DNA from 4 places in the Rhodoferax sp. SPJ4 genome. Region 4 is predicted to be linked to each of the others. Evidence: predicted binding sites of a transcription regulator. Region 4 holds the regulator's gene; each other region holds the start of a gene.
What was found. The regulator sigma-54, encoded in region 4, starts transcription at its own class of promoters, with help from an activator protein. The targets are predictions, from matches to a motif close to TGGCANGNAANCTGCTTT.
Positions count from the first base shown of each region.

Region 1 (3,609 bases), on a different contig from region 4:
CCAGCGCCCAGGCCGTACAGCGTGTCGTTGGCGATTTCCAGGGCTTCGGCTTCGTCCTTGAAGGTGGTCACGGCCAGCACCGGGCCAAAGATTTCTTCCTGGAAGATGCGCATCTTGTTGTGGCCCTTGAACAGCGTGGGCTGCACGTAGTAGCCGCCGTCGAGCTCACCGCCCAGCACGGCTTGGCTGCCGCCGGCCAGCAATTGCGCGCCTTCCTGCTTGCCCAGGTCGAGGTAGGACAAGATTTTGGTGAGCTGCTCTTTAGACGCCTGGGCGCCCATCATGCTGTCGGTGTCCAGCGGGTTGGCGTGCTTGATGGCGGCCACGCGCTTGAGCACCCGTTCCATGAACTTGTCGTAGATGGATTCCTGGATCAGTGCGCGCGACGGGCAGGTGCAAACCTCGCCCTGGTTGAACGCGAACAGCACCAGGCCTTCAATCGCCTTGTCGAGGAAGGCGTCGTCCTTGTCCATCACATCGGCGAAGAAGATGTTGGGCGACTTGCCACCCAGTTCCAGCGTAGCGGGAATCAGGTTGTTGGCAGCGGCCTGGGCGATCACGCGGCCGGTGCTGGTGGAACCGGTGAAGGCGATCTTGGCGATGCGCTTGGAGGTGGCCAGCGGCATGCCGGCTTCACGGCCGAAACCGTTGACGATGTTCAGCACGCCGGGCGGCAGCAGATCGGCAATCAGCTCGGCCAGCACCAGGATGCTGATGGGGGTGGACTCGGCGGGCTTGAGCACCACGCAGTTGCCGGCGCCCAGCGCGGGGGCCAGTTTCCAGGCAGCCATCAGGATGGGGAAGTTCCAGGGAATGATCTGGCCCACAACGCCCAGCGGTTCCTGGATGTGGTAGGCCATGGTGTTGGCGTCGATCTCGCTGATGCCGCCTTCCTGGGCGCGCAGGCAGCCAGCGAAGTAACGGAAATGGTCCACCGTCAAGGGGATGTCGGCGTTCAGGGTTTCGCGGATGGCCTTGCCGTTGTCCACGGTTTCGGCATAGGCCAGCAACTCGAGGTTGGCTTCCAGGCGGTCGGCGATCTTCAACAGCACGTTGGCGCGGTCGCCCACCGGGGTCTTGCCCCAGGCGTCGGCGGCAGCATGGGCGGCGTCCAGGGCGAGTTCGATGTCTTCAGCGCTGGAGCGGGCGGCCTGGGTGTAGACCTTGCCGTTGATCGGGGTGATGACGTCGAAATACTGTCCCTTGACCGGAGCCACCCACTTGCCGCCAATGAAGTTGTCGTATTTGGCTTTGTAGGAAATCTTGGCACCGGCGGCGCCGGGAGCTGCATAAATCATGTCTCGTCCTTTGTGGGTCTGAATGGAGTGAAAGCTGCCATGTGGCCCATGCTTCATCACAACTTCCATGCCACCCGCTGACAAGACCGTAAGCTGTTGATTTAAATATGCTTTTTTTGACACCCACACCACACCGCCAAGCCCCCTGGTCGTTGCAGGACCTGACACATGTCCGGAAATGTGACGTTCCACCGCGCAGGCCACGCCGGGGGTGTGAATTAAGTCACATCACCCTCAAAATGGCAGCGCCGTGCATAGAAAAAAGCACTTGAAAACAGGGTGAAAAACAGCCCTGTGGCGCACAGGGTCAGGTCCGATTGCTGGCTGTTTTTGACACACCTGCCGACCCTGGAAATCGCCCCCTGTCCAATCCCTGCACACCGACCTTTTCCTTCTGAAAAAGCCCCACACCGGACCACCATCCGTGAGCAACAGGCCAACCGCCAACGTCAAGAATTCACCGCCGACGAAACGCCTCCTGCGCCATCCCGGAACGATTCAAGCAAGGTGTTTTTTCGAAAACCTATGCAAATGCCTGCATACACCCACTGACGCTGGATGCAGGTGGGACGGCGGGCCGCCAGACCTTCACTTCGCGGTCTTGCAGGTGTTGATGCCCAGCAGCGCATAGGGAGGGCAGCGGCCCGTCAGACCGGTCAACAAGGGCACGACGCCCAGGTAACCCCACCAGCCCACGGTGCCGGTGGCGGCCAGGCCGATCAACACCAGGCCGCCCACAATACGCAACACCTTGTCGATGCCACCGACGTTCTTGATCATGATGTTTCCTTTGAAAAAGAGGTCCGGGTGCACGGCCCCGGCGGCAACCAGTCTGCCCGCCTTTGCCAGCCCCATCAAGCGCACTTTCCGCAGGAGACCGGCGCATGGAAAGCGGCAGAATGCGGGCTGCCCTGTGCCGCGCCCCGCCCATGCCCAAAGCCATCTCCTTCCATGACCAGCCCTGACCCCGTGATGGCCGTGCTGCGCGCGGTGGGCCAGGCCATGGCGCGGGGCGATGCGACGGCGGCCACGGCGCAGCTGCAAAGCGCCTGGGCCACCCACCCCACCGACCCCCGGCTGCACCTGATGGCGGCCCAGCTGGCCGAGGCCTCACAGCAGCCGGACCAGGCGCTGAGCCACACCCGCAAGGCCGTGGCCCTGGCGCCGCACTGGGAGGCCCCGGCCACTGAACTGGCGCTGCTGCTGGCGCGTCAGGGCCGGCCGCTGGAGGCGCTGGACGCGGCCCGCCACGCCGTGGCCCTGGCCCCGGACAGCCTGGACGTGTTGTACCGGGTGGTGGACATCGCCCACCAGGCCCTCAACCCCCAGCTGGCGCTGGACTGGCTGCAGCACGCGGCCACGCTGGACCCGGACAACCCGGAGCTGCTGCCGTTGATCGCCCGCGACCTGACCCAGCTCGGCCGCTACACCGAGGCCCAGACCGCCTACACCACGCTGCTGGCACGCCAGCCCGACCACGCCGAATTCCGCCTGGCCCGGGCCAAGGCTGCGGTCTATGCCGGCGACCTGGCCGCCGCACGCCAGGACGGCGAGCGGCTGGTGGCGCAAGACCCCGGCAACGAGACCCACCGCTTCTGGCTGGCCGTGGCCTGCGGCGACACGCCACCCACCCAGCCGCTGGCCATGACGCAAGCCATGTTCGATGGCTACGCACCCTTGTTCGACCAGCACCTGGTGCAGGGCCTGCAGTACCGGGTGCCCGAGCAGGTGGCGGCGTGGATTGCGCAACACCACCCGCAGCGGGCGCTGGGGGTGCTGGACCTGGGCTGTGGCACCGGCCTGCTGGCCAAGCAACTCGGCGCTGGCCAGGGCCGGCTGGTGGGGGTGGACCTGGCACCCAAAATGGTGGCCCAGGCCCAACGCCTGGGCCTGTACGACGCGCTGCATGTGGCCGAGTTGGTGGCTTTTCTGCGCGGCACACCGACGCCGTTCGACGTGGTGGCCGCCTGCGATGTGTTCATCTACCTCGGCGACCCGGGCCAGGCCATTGCGTTGGCCTGGCACTGGTTGCGGCCTGGCGGTCACCTGGTGTTTTCCTGCGAGGCGGCGGGCGAGCACGAGGCCAACCTGGTGCTGCGCCCCAGCACCCGTTACGCCCACAAGGCCAGCCATGTGCAGGCGCTGTGCGAGGCCGCCGGCTTCGAGGCCGTGACGCTGACGCCCACCCCGATCCGGGTCGAGGACGGCCAGCCCATTGCGGGCTTCCTGCTGAGCGCGCGCCGGCCGGGCTGAATCAGCCGCGCTGCGGCAGGATCAGGAATTTCTCGCCGGTGTGGCGCTGGGCATAGCG
Region 1 covers NZ_JBYZMN010000004.1:12,560-16,168, forward strand. Annotated here, with positions in the region: gene adh (aldehyde dehydrogenase) at 1-1,298, opposite strand, end outside; gene AC4BAR_RS13200 (YgaP family membrane protein) at 1,887-2,078, opposite strand; gene AC4BAR_RS13205 (tetratricopeptide repeat protein) at 2,250-3,551, shown strand; gene AC4BAR_RS13210 (zinc-binding dehydrogenase) at 3,553-3,609, opposite strand, start outside.
Region 1: the regulator sigma-54 is predicted to act here: its motif matches at 1,354-1,371, upstream of adh (aldehyde dehydrogenase).

Region 2 (3,609 bases), on a different contig from region 4:
CATGCCCGTCTTGGGGCTGTAAGCCATCGGCATCTGGTTCTTGCCGCCCAGGAAGGACGGGGCTGCGAACACGGTAGCGCCCTTCTTGCCGTCAGCGCCGGCAGTCGGGTCACCAGGACGGTTTTCCGGCACGTAGTTCGGACGGCCGCTCTTCAGGTCGATGCCGGTGGCCCAGGTCACCTTCTTCACGAAGGGGAAGGCGTTGACCAGCTTGCCGGTCTTGGCGTCGTTGACGTAGAAGAAGCCGTTGCGGTCAGCCTTGCCACCCAGACGTTGACCGTTGGATTCGAAGGTCACGAACTCGTTCACGCCGTCGAAGTCCCAGCCGTCGTTGGGGGTGTTCTGGTAGTGCCAGACGATCTTGCCGGTGGCCACGTCGATGGCGACGGTGGAGCAGGAGTACAGGTTGTCACCCTTGCGCAGGTGGCTGTTCCACGGACCGGGGTTGCCGGTGCCGAAGTAGGCCAGGCCGGTGGAAGCGTCATAGGTGCCGCCCAACCAGGTGGCTGCGCCGCCGGTCTTCCACATTTCGCCAGGCCAGGTGGCGTTGGTGTTGCCCGTGATGCCGTTGTCCTTGCCATTCAGAGTGCCCATGTGGCCTTCCACCGTGGGGCGGCTCCACACCATCTTGCCGGTCTTGGCATCGCGTGCTTCCACACGGCCGACCACGCCGAATTCGCCGCCGGACACGCCGGTCAGCACCAGGCCCTTGGCGATCAGCGGTGCAGCGGTGTTGCTGTAGCCGGCTGCGTAGTCGTCAATCTTTTCCTTCCAAACCACCTTGCCGGTGGTCTGGTCGAGGGCGACCAGCTGGGCGTCCAGCGTGCTGAAGATCACCACGTTGTCGTACAGGGCGGCGCCGCGGTTGACCACGTCACAGCAGGGCATGATGCCTTCGGGCAGGCGGTGCTCGTACTTCCAGAGCTTCTTGCCGGTCTTGGTGTCCAGCGCGTAGATGCGCGAGTAGGACGCCGTGACGAACATCTTGCCGTTGTGCACCAGGGGTTGCGACTCTTGGCCGCGTTGCTTTTCACCACCGAAGGAGAAACTCCAGGCCGGAACCAGGTTCTTGACGGTGCCGGTGTTGACCTGGGTCAGGGGCGAGAAACGCTGGCCCTGGGTGCCGAGGCCGTAGGACAGCACGTCGGTGCCGGTTTTGGCGTCTTGTTCGATCATGGCGTCCGTCACGGCGGCGTTGGCGTTCAACGCAGCCAGTGCGGCCATGACCAAGGTCGAGAGAAGTAGTTTCCGCATGCTTTTTTATCTCCTTTAGTGATGAATAGGCCATTCAACATGGCCCCTGACTCAACTCTGGCGTGTGCGCAGTGATCTTGAGCAGGTGCTAAAGGGCAAATTCCATGCCAGTGGAAACAGCCCTGAAAACCGAAGGAAAATTGCCCCATGGAACGGTGGTTGCGTGAGGACGTTGCCGATCGGTGTACCCCAGGTCATCAACTGTTCCAAATGTGAACGCGCCTTGTGCGAAGTCAGCGAGAAAGCTCACCGTTCATGGCCCGGCGTTCGTAGTCCGGGTAGAGGTGAAACACACTGCGCTGGAACTCGGCTTCCACTGCGGAGAAACCCTTAAATTCGGCCCCAATCGGCAGCTGCAATGCCTCGGCAATGTCCAGCCCGCGCGCGGCCGCCGAGCGCAGTTGTTGGTCCAGCCATTGCAGGTAGCGTCGGGTGTCGGCAAAGCCGTTGCTCCCCTTGTCCACAGGGCCGTGGCTGGGGATGATCACCGGCGCGCGCAGGCCGGCTGTGGTTTGTTCCAGCCGGTCCAGGCTGGCCAGCCATTGCCCGATGTGGGCATGGGGTGTGGTGGGCGCCCGGTGGGCGAAAACCAGGCCGCCCGCGAAGACCACTCCGGTGGTTTGGTCCACCAACACCAGGTCGTCGCCAGTGTGGCCTTGCAGCCGCATCAGTGCAATTGCATGGTCGCCCCAAGCGCGCGATTCCGGTATCAGGGTTTGCGAGGAGGGCGTGGACTCGGTGCCGCGCATCCAGTCACCACACAGTTTGTACAGGTTGTCGGCGTAGGCGTTGCCCTCGGCTTGCATGCCTTTGCGGCTGCCTGGCAGGGCGTAGGTGGGCACGTCGGCCCAGGCCTGGTTGCCGAAGAAATAGTCGGGGTGCAGGTTGAGGTTGAACACCGCCACCACCGGCCGCGCGGTGGTTTGCTGGATCAGCCGGCGCTGCGCCTCGCCGTACAAGCGGGACGGCCCGGTGTTGATGACCAGCGTGCCGGCCGAGGTGGCAATGAAGCCGGTGTTGATGATGTTGCAACCGTTCTGCGGCGAGAAGTCGCCGTTCGCCCCTTCAATGACCCAGGTGTCGGGGGCTACCGCTCGCGCCTTGAGTGCGTAGTCCAGGCCTTGTGCCCACAAGGGAAAACCCAGGCATGCCAGCCAGGCCCCCAGCAGGGCCCTGCGGACCGCCTTCATGGGGTCACCTCGGCCAGGATTTTGTTGCCGTTGTTGTCCACCCCGGTGAGCCGCAGGCCGGCCACTGGCTGGGCCCTGAAGTCGAAGGAGAAGGTGGGGTTCTCCGACACCGGTTCGAACAGGCTCAGGCGCAGCAAGGCCTGTCCGTCGGGCGCTTGCAGGGCCAGGCGCTCGATGTAGAAAGCGGGAATACCGGCCACCAGACCGGTGTCCATGGGGTGCATGATGCGCAGCCGCAGGCGGGCGGCGTGGTTGCTCAGCACATCCTGAAAATAGCGGACCTGCACGTGGTTCAAGGTGCGGCTCCAGGAGCCATCGGACCGGGTGGCGCCGGCCACGGTGCAGCCGCCGCCCGAGGCGTCGACCTGCAGACTGCCCACATGCCACAGGCCTTTCTGGTCCAGCACGGCCACCCGCACCGGGGAGGCTTGTTCCAGCTTGAAGCGGAAGGTGAGGCGGGGCAACACACCGACCGGTTCGAACTCCAGCACCTTGCGGATGGGGTTGCGCTCAACGATCACCACCATCTTGACCACGCTGTGGCCATCGGCCAGCAGGGCCGTGGCGTCGACCGCAATCGGCACGCTCATCGGGTCTTCCGCAAAGCGCGGACCGCTGACCTTGACACGGTCATCAAACACCCAGGGGCTGGCGCCCAGGAACTCTTTTCGCAGCTGGCTCCACTGCACGGATTGCAGGGGGTCTTCCGTGGGGGTCGCTGCGGTCGCCATGCCGCCGGGGGCCAGCAGCCCGAGCAGGGCCAAGCCTGCTGAGGTGATCAGTTCGCGTCGGACGCGTGAGGGTCTCCGCACTGGGGTGTCTCCTTGCCGGCCATGCCGTTTGGGAGTGAATCGTAATTCGAACACGCCAACCTCCCAAAAAACAGCAGGCAAGCCCGCGGCCATCGCACGGAAAACGGGCGCGGCCGCCGGCTCAGCGCGGTGCCTGGTCGAACTGGTAACGCACACCAACGAAACAGGCGCGGGGCGCGCCTGGCGCATTGAAGGTGGAGCTTTGCAGTGGGAAGCCGTTGGCCCCCGAACCGCCAAAGGGCCTGGCCTGGAAGGCACCGTTCGCATTGAAGGCGGTGGTGCCCAGCTGGGCGGCGGAACTGTAGCGGTGGTCGAGCAGGTTGTTGATCTGCGCAAACCACTCCAGCTGCGGT
Region 2 covers NZ_JBYZMN010000001.1:579,900-583,508, forward strand. Annotated here, with positions in the region: gene AC4BAR_RS02885 (PQQ-dependent methanol/ethanol family dehydrogenase) at 1-1,254, opposite strand, end outside; gene AC4BAR_RS02890 (quinoprotein relay system zinc metallohydrolase 1) at 1,488-2,444, opposite strand; gene AC4BAR_RS02895 (quinoprotein dehydrogenase-associated SoxYZ-like carrier) at 2,441-3,175, opposite strand; gene AC4BAR_RS02900 (TonB-dependent receptor) at 3,378-3,609, opposite strand, start outside.
Region 2: the regulator sigma-54 is predicted to act here: its motif matches at 1,347-1,364, upstream of AC4BAR_RS02885 (PQQ-dependent methanol/ethanol family dehydrogenase).

Region 3 (3,609 bases), 320 kb from region 4:
TCAGCGTCGGCCTTGGGCTTGGCCGCCGGTTTGGCAGCTGCCACGGCGGCGGGTGCGGCGGCTTCGGCCGGCGCGGTGACCGCAGCAGCAGGAGCGTCCGCGGGCTTGGCATCGGCCTGGGCGAAGGCCACGGAGCCCCCCGCCATCAGGCCCAGCCCCAGCACGAAGGAGGCGATTAGGTTTTTCATACAGGTCCTCTTTTTGGGTGATGCGGTGGGCCTTACAGCGCTTCCTTGCCGGTCTCGCCGGTGCGGATGCGGACAACCTGCTCCAGGTTGTAGACGAAGATCTTGCCGTCGCCGATTTTGCCGGTGCGTGCAGCGCCTTCGATGGCCTCGATCACGCGATCCACCAGCTCGTCGGCCACCGCCGCCTCGATCTTGACCTTGGGCAAGAAATCGACAACGTACTCCGCGCCGCGGTACAGCTCGGTGTGGCCTTTCTGGCGACCGAAGCCTTTGACTTCGGTCACGGTGATGCCTTGCACGCCGATGCCGGAGAGGGCTTCGCGCACCTCGTCCAGCTTGAACGGTTTGATGATGGCCGTCACGAGTTTCATGGTTTGTTTCCTCAGAGACAGGGGAGGTTTAGAACGTCTTGCCGAGCGAGACGAACAGGCGGGTTTTGCCGGCGGCTTCGATCGGGCCGACCTGGCCGGTGCTGAAGTAGCCCTTCTTGGAGGTACCGATCACGGCGCCGGTCAGCGCGTAGCCAGCCAGATCCTTGGTCAGGCTCAGCTTGTAGTCGGTGACGTTCTTGGACAGGGTGTTGCCGTTGATGTCGGTGAACTGCTGGTTTTCCTTCAGGCTCAAGATACCGGCGTGCACGCCCAGCGTCAGGCCAGTGGCGACTTCGGTGCTGTAGTTCAGGTCCAGGTAGGTCGTGCCCTTGGTGGAGTTGGGCGCGCCGACCAGCTGGGCGGCCTTGAAGTAGTCGCCGGTGGCGTAGTACAGCTTGCCGGAGAAGGGGCCGTAGGTCAGACCACCGTAGATTTCGGTGTTGCTGATCTTGGTCGAGCCGGCCACACCGCTCTTGGGGTAGTAGTAATAGATGGCGCCGACGTCGTAGCCGAGGTCCTTGGCGATCTCACCCTTGTAGCCGCCGTAGAAATCCATTTCCAGGCTGCCGCCGGTGTACAGGCTTTGCAGCACGTTCGAGTTCCAGTTGCCCAGGTAGAAACCGGACTTGTGGGCGAAATCGAAGCCGCCTTGCAGGGCTGGGCCGTAGTCCGTTTGGGTGAAACCGCGGAACTTGTAGTCAGAATTCAGCGAAACGTTGCCGGTGATGGTGAAATCGGGTTCCGGTGCTTTGGCTTGGGCAAAAGCGGCGCCTGCAGACAGCAGGGCGATGGCAACGGTGATGGTGCTGATTTGTGATTTCATTCAAAGCTCCTGGGTAAAAGTAATGACAAGGGTTGTAAAAGAAATACGCTCGGTTACCAAGCACAGACCATGCCATTTGGTCTGCGCCCCCTTGACCTTGTCGGACAAGGTGTCTTGGGGCAAAAAAAGGCGATCGGTCGGGACACCACATCCGACATTCGCACCGATTTTGTGCACAAAGTTGATCTGACGCACGAAATGCACCAAAACTGGATGTAACGGGGAAATCAGGCATGCAGGGCTTCTCAATGGTGCATAGTCGGGCGTTGCTGGGCCTGCAGGCGCCAGAAGTCACCGTTGAGGTGCATCTGGCCAATGGGTTACCCAGCTTTACCTTGGTTGGCTTGGCCGACACCGAGGTCAAAGAAGCCAGAGAGCGGGTCCGCAGCGCCATCCAGAACGCCGGCCTGCCATGGCCGGCCAACAAGCGGGTCACCGTCAATCTGGCGCCAGCCGACCTGCCCAAGGACTCCGGGCGCTTTGATTTGCCCATCGCGCTGGGCTTGCTAGCGGCCAGCGGCCAGGTCGATGCCCAGGCACTGTCGGCCTTCACCTTTGCCGGTGAGCTGTCGCTGGGCGGTGAATTGCGTCCCGTTCGAGGTGCCCTGGCCATGGCGCTGGCCCTGGCACAGACCCAGCCCGCAGCGGCGGGGCCGGCCCGGCTGGTGCTGCCATTGGCCAGCGCCCACGAGGCCGCCCTGGTGCCCGGGGTGCAGGTCCATGGTGCGCGCCACCTGCTGGACGTGGTGCAGCAGTTCCTGCCTGGTGGCCAGACCGCCGTGCCGGCCAACGATGGCTGGGTGCGGTGCGACGCCACGGCCCAGCGGTTGGGCCGCGCCACTTACCCCGACCTGGCCGACGTCAAAGGCCAGGCTGCGGCCAAGCGGGCGCTGGAAATCGCTGCGGCGGGTGGCCACAGCCTGTTGATGGTGGGACCGCCGGGCTCGGGCAAATCCATGCTGGCCCAGCGTTTTGCCGGGCTGCTGCCGCCGATGAACACCATGGAGGCCCTGGAAACGGCCGCCCTGGCCAGCCTGGCCGGCGCCTTTGCCGTTGAGCGCTGGGGCATGCGCCCGACCTCGGCGCCGCACCACACGGCCAGCGCGGTGGCGCTGGTCGGTGGCGGCTCACCGCCGCGGCCGGGTGAAATCTCCCTGGCCCACCACGGGGTGCTGTTTCTCGATGAATTTCCGGAGTTTCCGCGCATGGCGCTGGAGGCCTTGCGCGAGCCCTTGGAAAGCGGCCACATCAGCATCGCCCGGGCCGCCCGGCGGGCCGAGTTTCCGGCCCGCTTCCAGCTGATCGCGGCGATGAACCCCTGCCCCTGCGGCTACCTGGGCCATGCGGTACGGCCGTGCCGTTGCACACCCGACCAGGTGGCGCGTTACCAAGGCAAGCTCAGCGGCCCCTTGCTGGACCGGATTGACCTGCATGTGGAGGTGCCGGCGCTGCCGGCCGACACCTTGTTGCACACCGGACCGGGCGAAGCCAGTGCCGCGGTGGCCGACCGGGTGCTGGCCGCGCGGCAACGGGCGCTGGACCGGCAAGGCTGCGCCAACCAGGCCTTGCAGGCCAAGCAACTGGAAGCCCCATTGAATGTGGCGCCGGCAGCGCTGCGGTTTTTGCAATCCGCGGCCGCCAAACTGGGCTGGTCCGCCCGCAGCACCCACCGGGCGCTGAAGGTGGCCCGCACCGTGGCCGACCTGGAGGGCACAGCCGCGGTGGCCGAACCCCATGTGGCCGAGGCCCTGCAGTACCGCAGCACGCTCAGGCAGGGGCACTGAGCCCCGGCCCCGGATCAGTACTTGGTGAGGGTGTTGTTGCTGTTGACGCGAACCACGTTGCCGGCCGCCCAGTTGGGCTGCGGCTCCTGCTCAAACTTGCGTTCGCTGCCATCGCGCATCTTGACTGTGGTGACCCAGACCTTTTTGCTGGTGACCTTTTTCTGCACCTCGTTGCCCACGTAGCCGCCAGCGGCTGCGCCGCCCACGGTGGCCAGCGTCTTGCCGGTGCCACCGCCGACCTGGTTGCCCAGCAGACCACCAATCACGGCACCGCCGATCACACCGGCCGCACCACCCTGTCCCTTGCGGGTTTCCTGGTTGACACTTTTCACCACCGCGCACTCTTTGCACAGCGCCTGGGTCACCGGGTTTTGCGCCCAGGCAGTGGTGATCGCAAACAAGGCCAACATGGTCAGCAACAGTTTTTTCATGGGAGCTCCCTC
Region 3 covers NZ_JBYZMN010000003.1:343,422-347,030, reverse strand. Annotated here, with positions in the region: gene AC4BAR_RS12810 (ammonium transporter) at 1-188, opposite strand, end outside; gene glnK (P-II family nitrogen regulator) at 221-559, opposite strand; gene AC4BAR_RS12800 (TorF family putative porin) at 588-1,382, opposite strand; gene AC4BAR_RS12795 (YifB family Mg chelatase-like AAA ATPase) at 1,616-3,166, shown strand; gene AC4BAR_RS12790 (glycine zipper 2TM domain-containing protein) at 3,181-3,597, opposite strand.
Region 3: the regulator sigma-54 is predicted to act here: its motif matches at 1,440-1,457, upstream of AC4BAR_RS12800 (TorF family putative porin).

Region 4 (3,609 bases):
GTCGGGTGTCAACACCCAGGCGGTCCAGCCGGCGTAGTTTTTCTTCCAGTGGGTGGCCAGCTGGGGAAAGAAGTCGTCGCCCTCATCGCGCTGGCCATCGACCTGGGCGGTCTCGCGGCCGGCACCGTGGCCGCGGCCGCTGCCGGCCACACCGGCCACCGCGATGCGTTCGCCATAAGGCGGGTTGAGCAGCATCACGCCGCCCTCGGCCGGCGGCATGCGCTGCAAGGCGTCGCCGCCGCGCAACTGCACCGCGTGGGCCACACCGGCCCGCTCGGCGTTGCGCTGGGCGAAGTCCACCATGCGGAAGGCCACGTCGCTGCCAAACACCGGCGCGGTGGGCGCGCACACGGCGGCCTCGGCCTGGTCGCGCAGCGCGTCCCACACATGGGCCTGGAAGGGCAGGTATTTTTCGAAGGCGAAGCGGCGCAGCAGGCCAGGCGCCTGGTGGCAGGCGATGGTGGCGGCCTCGATGGCGATGGTGCCGCTGCCGCAGCAGGGGTCGTACAGCGGCACCGTGGCGTCCCAGCCGCTGGCGGCCAGCATGGCGGCGGCCAGGGTTTCCTTCAGCGGCGCCTCGCCCTTGTCTTCGCGCCAGCCGCGTTTGAACAGCGGCTCGCCCGAGGTGTCGATGTAGAGGGCGCAGCGGTCGGTGGTCAGGTGGGTGTAGATGCGCACATCGGGCCACTGGGTGTTGACGTCGGGCCGCACGCCACCGCTCTTGGCCCGGAAGCGGTCACAGACCGCGTCCTTGACCTTCAGCGCGGCAAAGTTCAGCGAGGTCAGCGGGCTGTGCTGGGCGGTGATCTCCACCTTGATGCTTTGCCGCGGCGTGAACCAGATTTCCCAGGCCACCTCGCTGGCGATGGCATAGAGGTCGTTTTCGCTGCGGTAAAAGCCGTCCGCCAGCTGCACCAGCACCCGCTGGGCCAACCGGCTGTGCAGGTTGAGCAGCATGGCGTCGCGCCAGGAGGCCACCACCCGCACGCCGCCGCGCAGCTTGTCGGTGTGGCCGCTGCACAGCCGCCGCACCTCGGCCTCCAGCAGGTCTTCCACGCCAGCGGCGCAGGGCAAAAAAAGGTGAAGTTGGTTCATTGGTCAAAAGCCTGGATGTTTCGCCGCCGGGCCGCCCCTGGGCGAAACACGGCCCCCTCGGCGGGCAGCGAACCACACGCAGTGGGGAGCGTGGGGGTCATGTTCACAGTGCTTTGCGCAGGTTGGCGGGCGCGATGCGCAAGGCCTCGCGGTACTTGGCCACGGTGCGGCGCGCGCACTCAATGCCCTGCTCTTTCAGCATCTCGGAAATCTGGTTGTCGCTGAGCGGCTTCTTGAGGTTTTCGGCGCTGACAAACTGCTTGATCAGCGCCCGCACCGCGGTGCTCGACGCGTTGCCGCCGGTTTCGGTGCCCAGTGCCGAGCCGAAGAAATACTTCAGCTCGAAGGTGCCAAAAGGCGTGGCCATGTACTTGGCGGTGGTGACCCGCGAGATGGTGGACTCGTGCAGGCCCAGCTCGTCGGCGATCTCGCGCAGCACCAGCGGCCGCATGGCCAGCTCGCCATGGACGAAGAAGTTCTTCTGCCGCTCGACGATGGCGCTGCTGACGCGCAGGATGGTGTCGAAGCGCTGCTGGATGTTCTTGATGAACCAGCGCGCTTCCTGCAGCCGCTGCTGAAGCGCCTGGGCATTGCCGCCGCGGCTGGCCTTGAGCGCACCGGCATAGATGTCGTGCACCCGCAGCCGGGGCATGACGTCGGGGTTGAGCTGGGCCCGGAAACGCGGGTTGGGGCCACGCCCCACCTGCACCACGATGACGTCGGGCACGACGATGTTGCGCTCCACGTCCACAAAGCGCCGGCCTGGCTTGGGCTCCAGGGTCTGGATCAGTGCAATGCCCTGGCGCACCAGCGCGTCGCTGAGCTGGCACAGCTGGGCCAGGCGCTTGAAATCGCGCCGCGCCAGCAGCTCCATGGGCTGGGCGCAAATGGCCTGGGCGGCCTTGACCACCTCGCTGGGGGGCAAGGCCTTGAGCTGCAGGCTCAGGCATTCGGCCAGGTGGCGAGCACCCACGCCCACCGGCTCCAGGCTTTGCAGCAGGCGCAAGGCCATGCCAAAACGCTGCACCAACTCCTCGACCTGCTCGGCATCGTCGCCGGCCAGGCCGCGGGCCAGCAGGTCCAGGCTGTCTTCGAGGTAGCCGTCGTCGTTGAGCGACTCGATCAGGAAACGCAGCGCGGCGCGGTCGATCTCGCTCAGGCGCAGCGACAAGGCCTGGCGGTGCAAAAAGGCGGTCAGCGACTCCTGCTGGCGGGCCAGTTCGGTGGCGTCCATCGCGCCGTCGTCGTCCTGCCGCTGGTGGGCTGGCGCGTCGCCGCCCCACTCGCTGTCGTTGGGCGCGATCTCGGTGCTGCCGTCGCCGTCCCAGTTGTCGGGCAGGGCTGGCTCACCGTCGCCCACCCCATCGGCCACCGCCTCGGTCTCAGTGCTGCTGGACGATGACGAAAACGGCTCGTCGTCGGCCCGGGCATCGGCCTGGGCCAGGCCAAACTCCTCGCGCGGCGCGGTCTCGTCGGCCACGTCGAGGAAGGGGTTTTCGTCGAGCATCTGCTCGACCTCCTGGCTGAGTTCCAGCGTGGACAGCTGCAGCAGTCGGATTGACTGCTGCAGTTGCGGCGTCAATGCGAGGTGCTGGGAGACACGGAGGGAAAGGCCTTGTTTCATGCAGGCGAACAAGGGACTGCGAATGCCCCGCAAGACTCAAACAGGGGCGCTGGTTTTTCCGCCGGGCCGCCCCAAGGAAAAACGCGGCCCCCTCGGGGGGCAGAGAGCGACACGCAGTGCGCGAACGTGGGGGCCATGTTCACATGCGGAAATGTTCGCCCAGGTAGACGCGGCGAACATCGGCGTTGTCAACGATCTCGGCGGGCGTGCCCTGGGCCAGCACATGACCGTCGCTGATGATGTAGGCGTGGTCGCAGATGCCCAGGGTTTCACGCACGTTGTGGTCGGTGATCAGCACGCCGATGCCGCGCGACTTCAGAAAACCGATGATGCGCTGGATCTCGATCACCGCGATCGGGTCGATGCCGGCAAAGGGCTCGTCGAGCAGGATGAACTGCGGCTGGGTGGCCAGGGCGCGGGCAATCTCGACCCGGCGCCGCTCACCGCCCGACAGCGCAGGGGCCGGCGAATCGCGCAGGTGCTCGACCCGCAGGTCTTGCAGCAGCGCATCCACCCGCTGCTCGATGACCGCGCGGCCCAGCGGCCGGCCGCCCTCGTCGCGCTGCAACTCCAGCACCGCGCGGATGTTGTCTTCGACATTGAGCTTGCGGAAGATCGACGCTTCCTGCGGCAGATAGCTCAGGCCCAGCCGCGAACGGCGGTGGATGGGCATGTGCTCGACCGACTGGCCGCCAATGGAGATCACGCCGGCGTCGGCCCGCACCAGGCCCACGATCATGTAGAACGAGGTGGTCTTGCCGGCGCCGTTGGGCCCCAGCAGGCCCACGACCTCGCCTTTTTGCACGGCCAGCGAGACGTCCTTGACCACCTTGCGGCTGCCGTAGGCTTTTTGCAGGCCGCGGGCTTCCAGCCGGCTGGGCGCCTCTGTG
Region 4 covers NZ_JBYZMN010000003.1:20,652-24,260, forward strand. Annotated here, with positions in the region: gene AC4BAR_RS11230 (THUMP domain-containing class I SAM-dependent RNA methyltransferase) at 1-1,095, opposite strand, end outside; gene AC4BAR_RS11235 (RNA polymerase factor sigma-54) at 1,199-2,719, opposite strand; gene lptB (LPS export ABC transporter ATP-binding protein) at 2,859-3,609, opposite strand, start outside.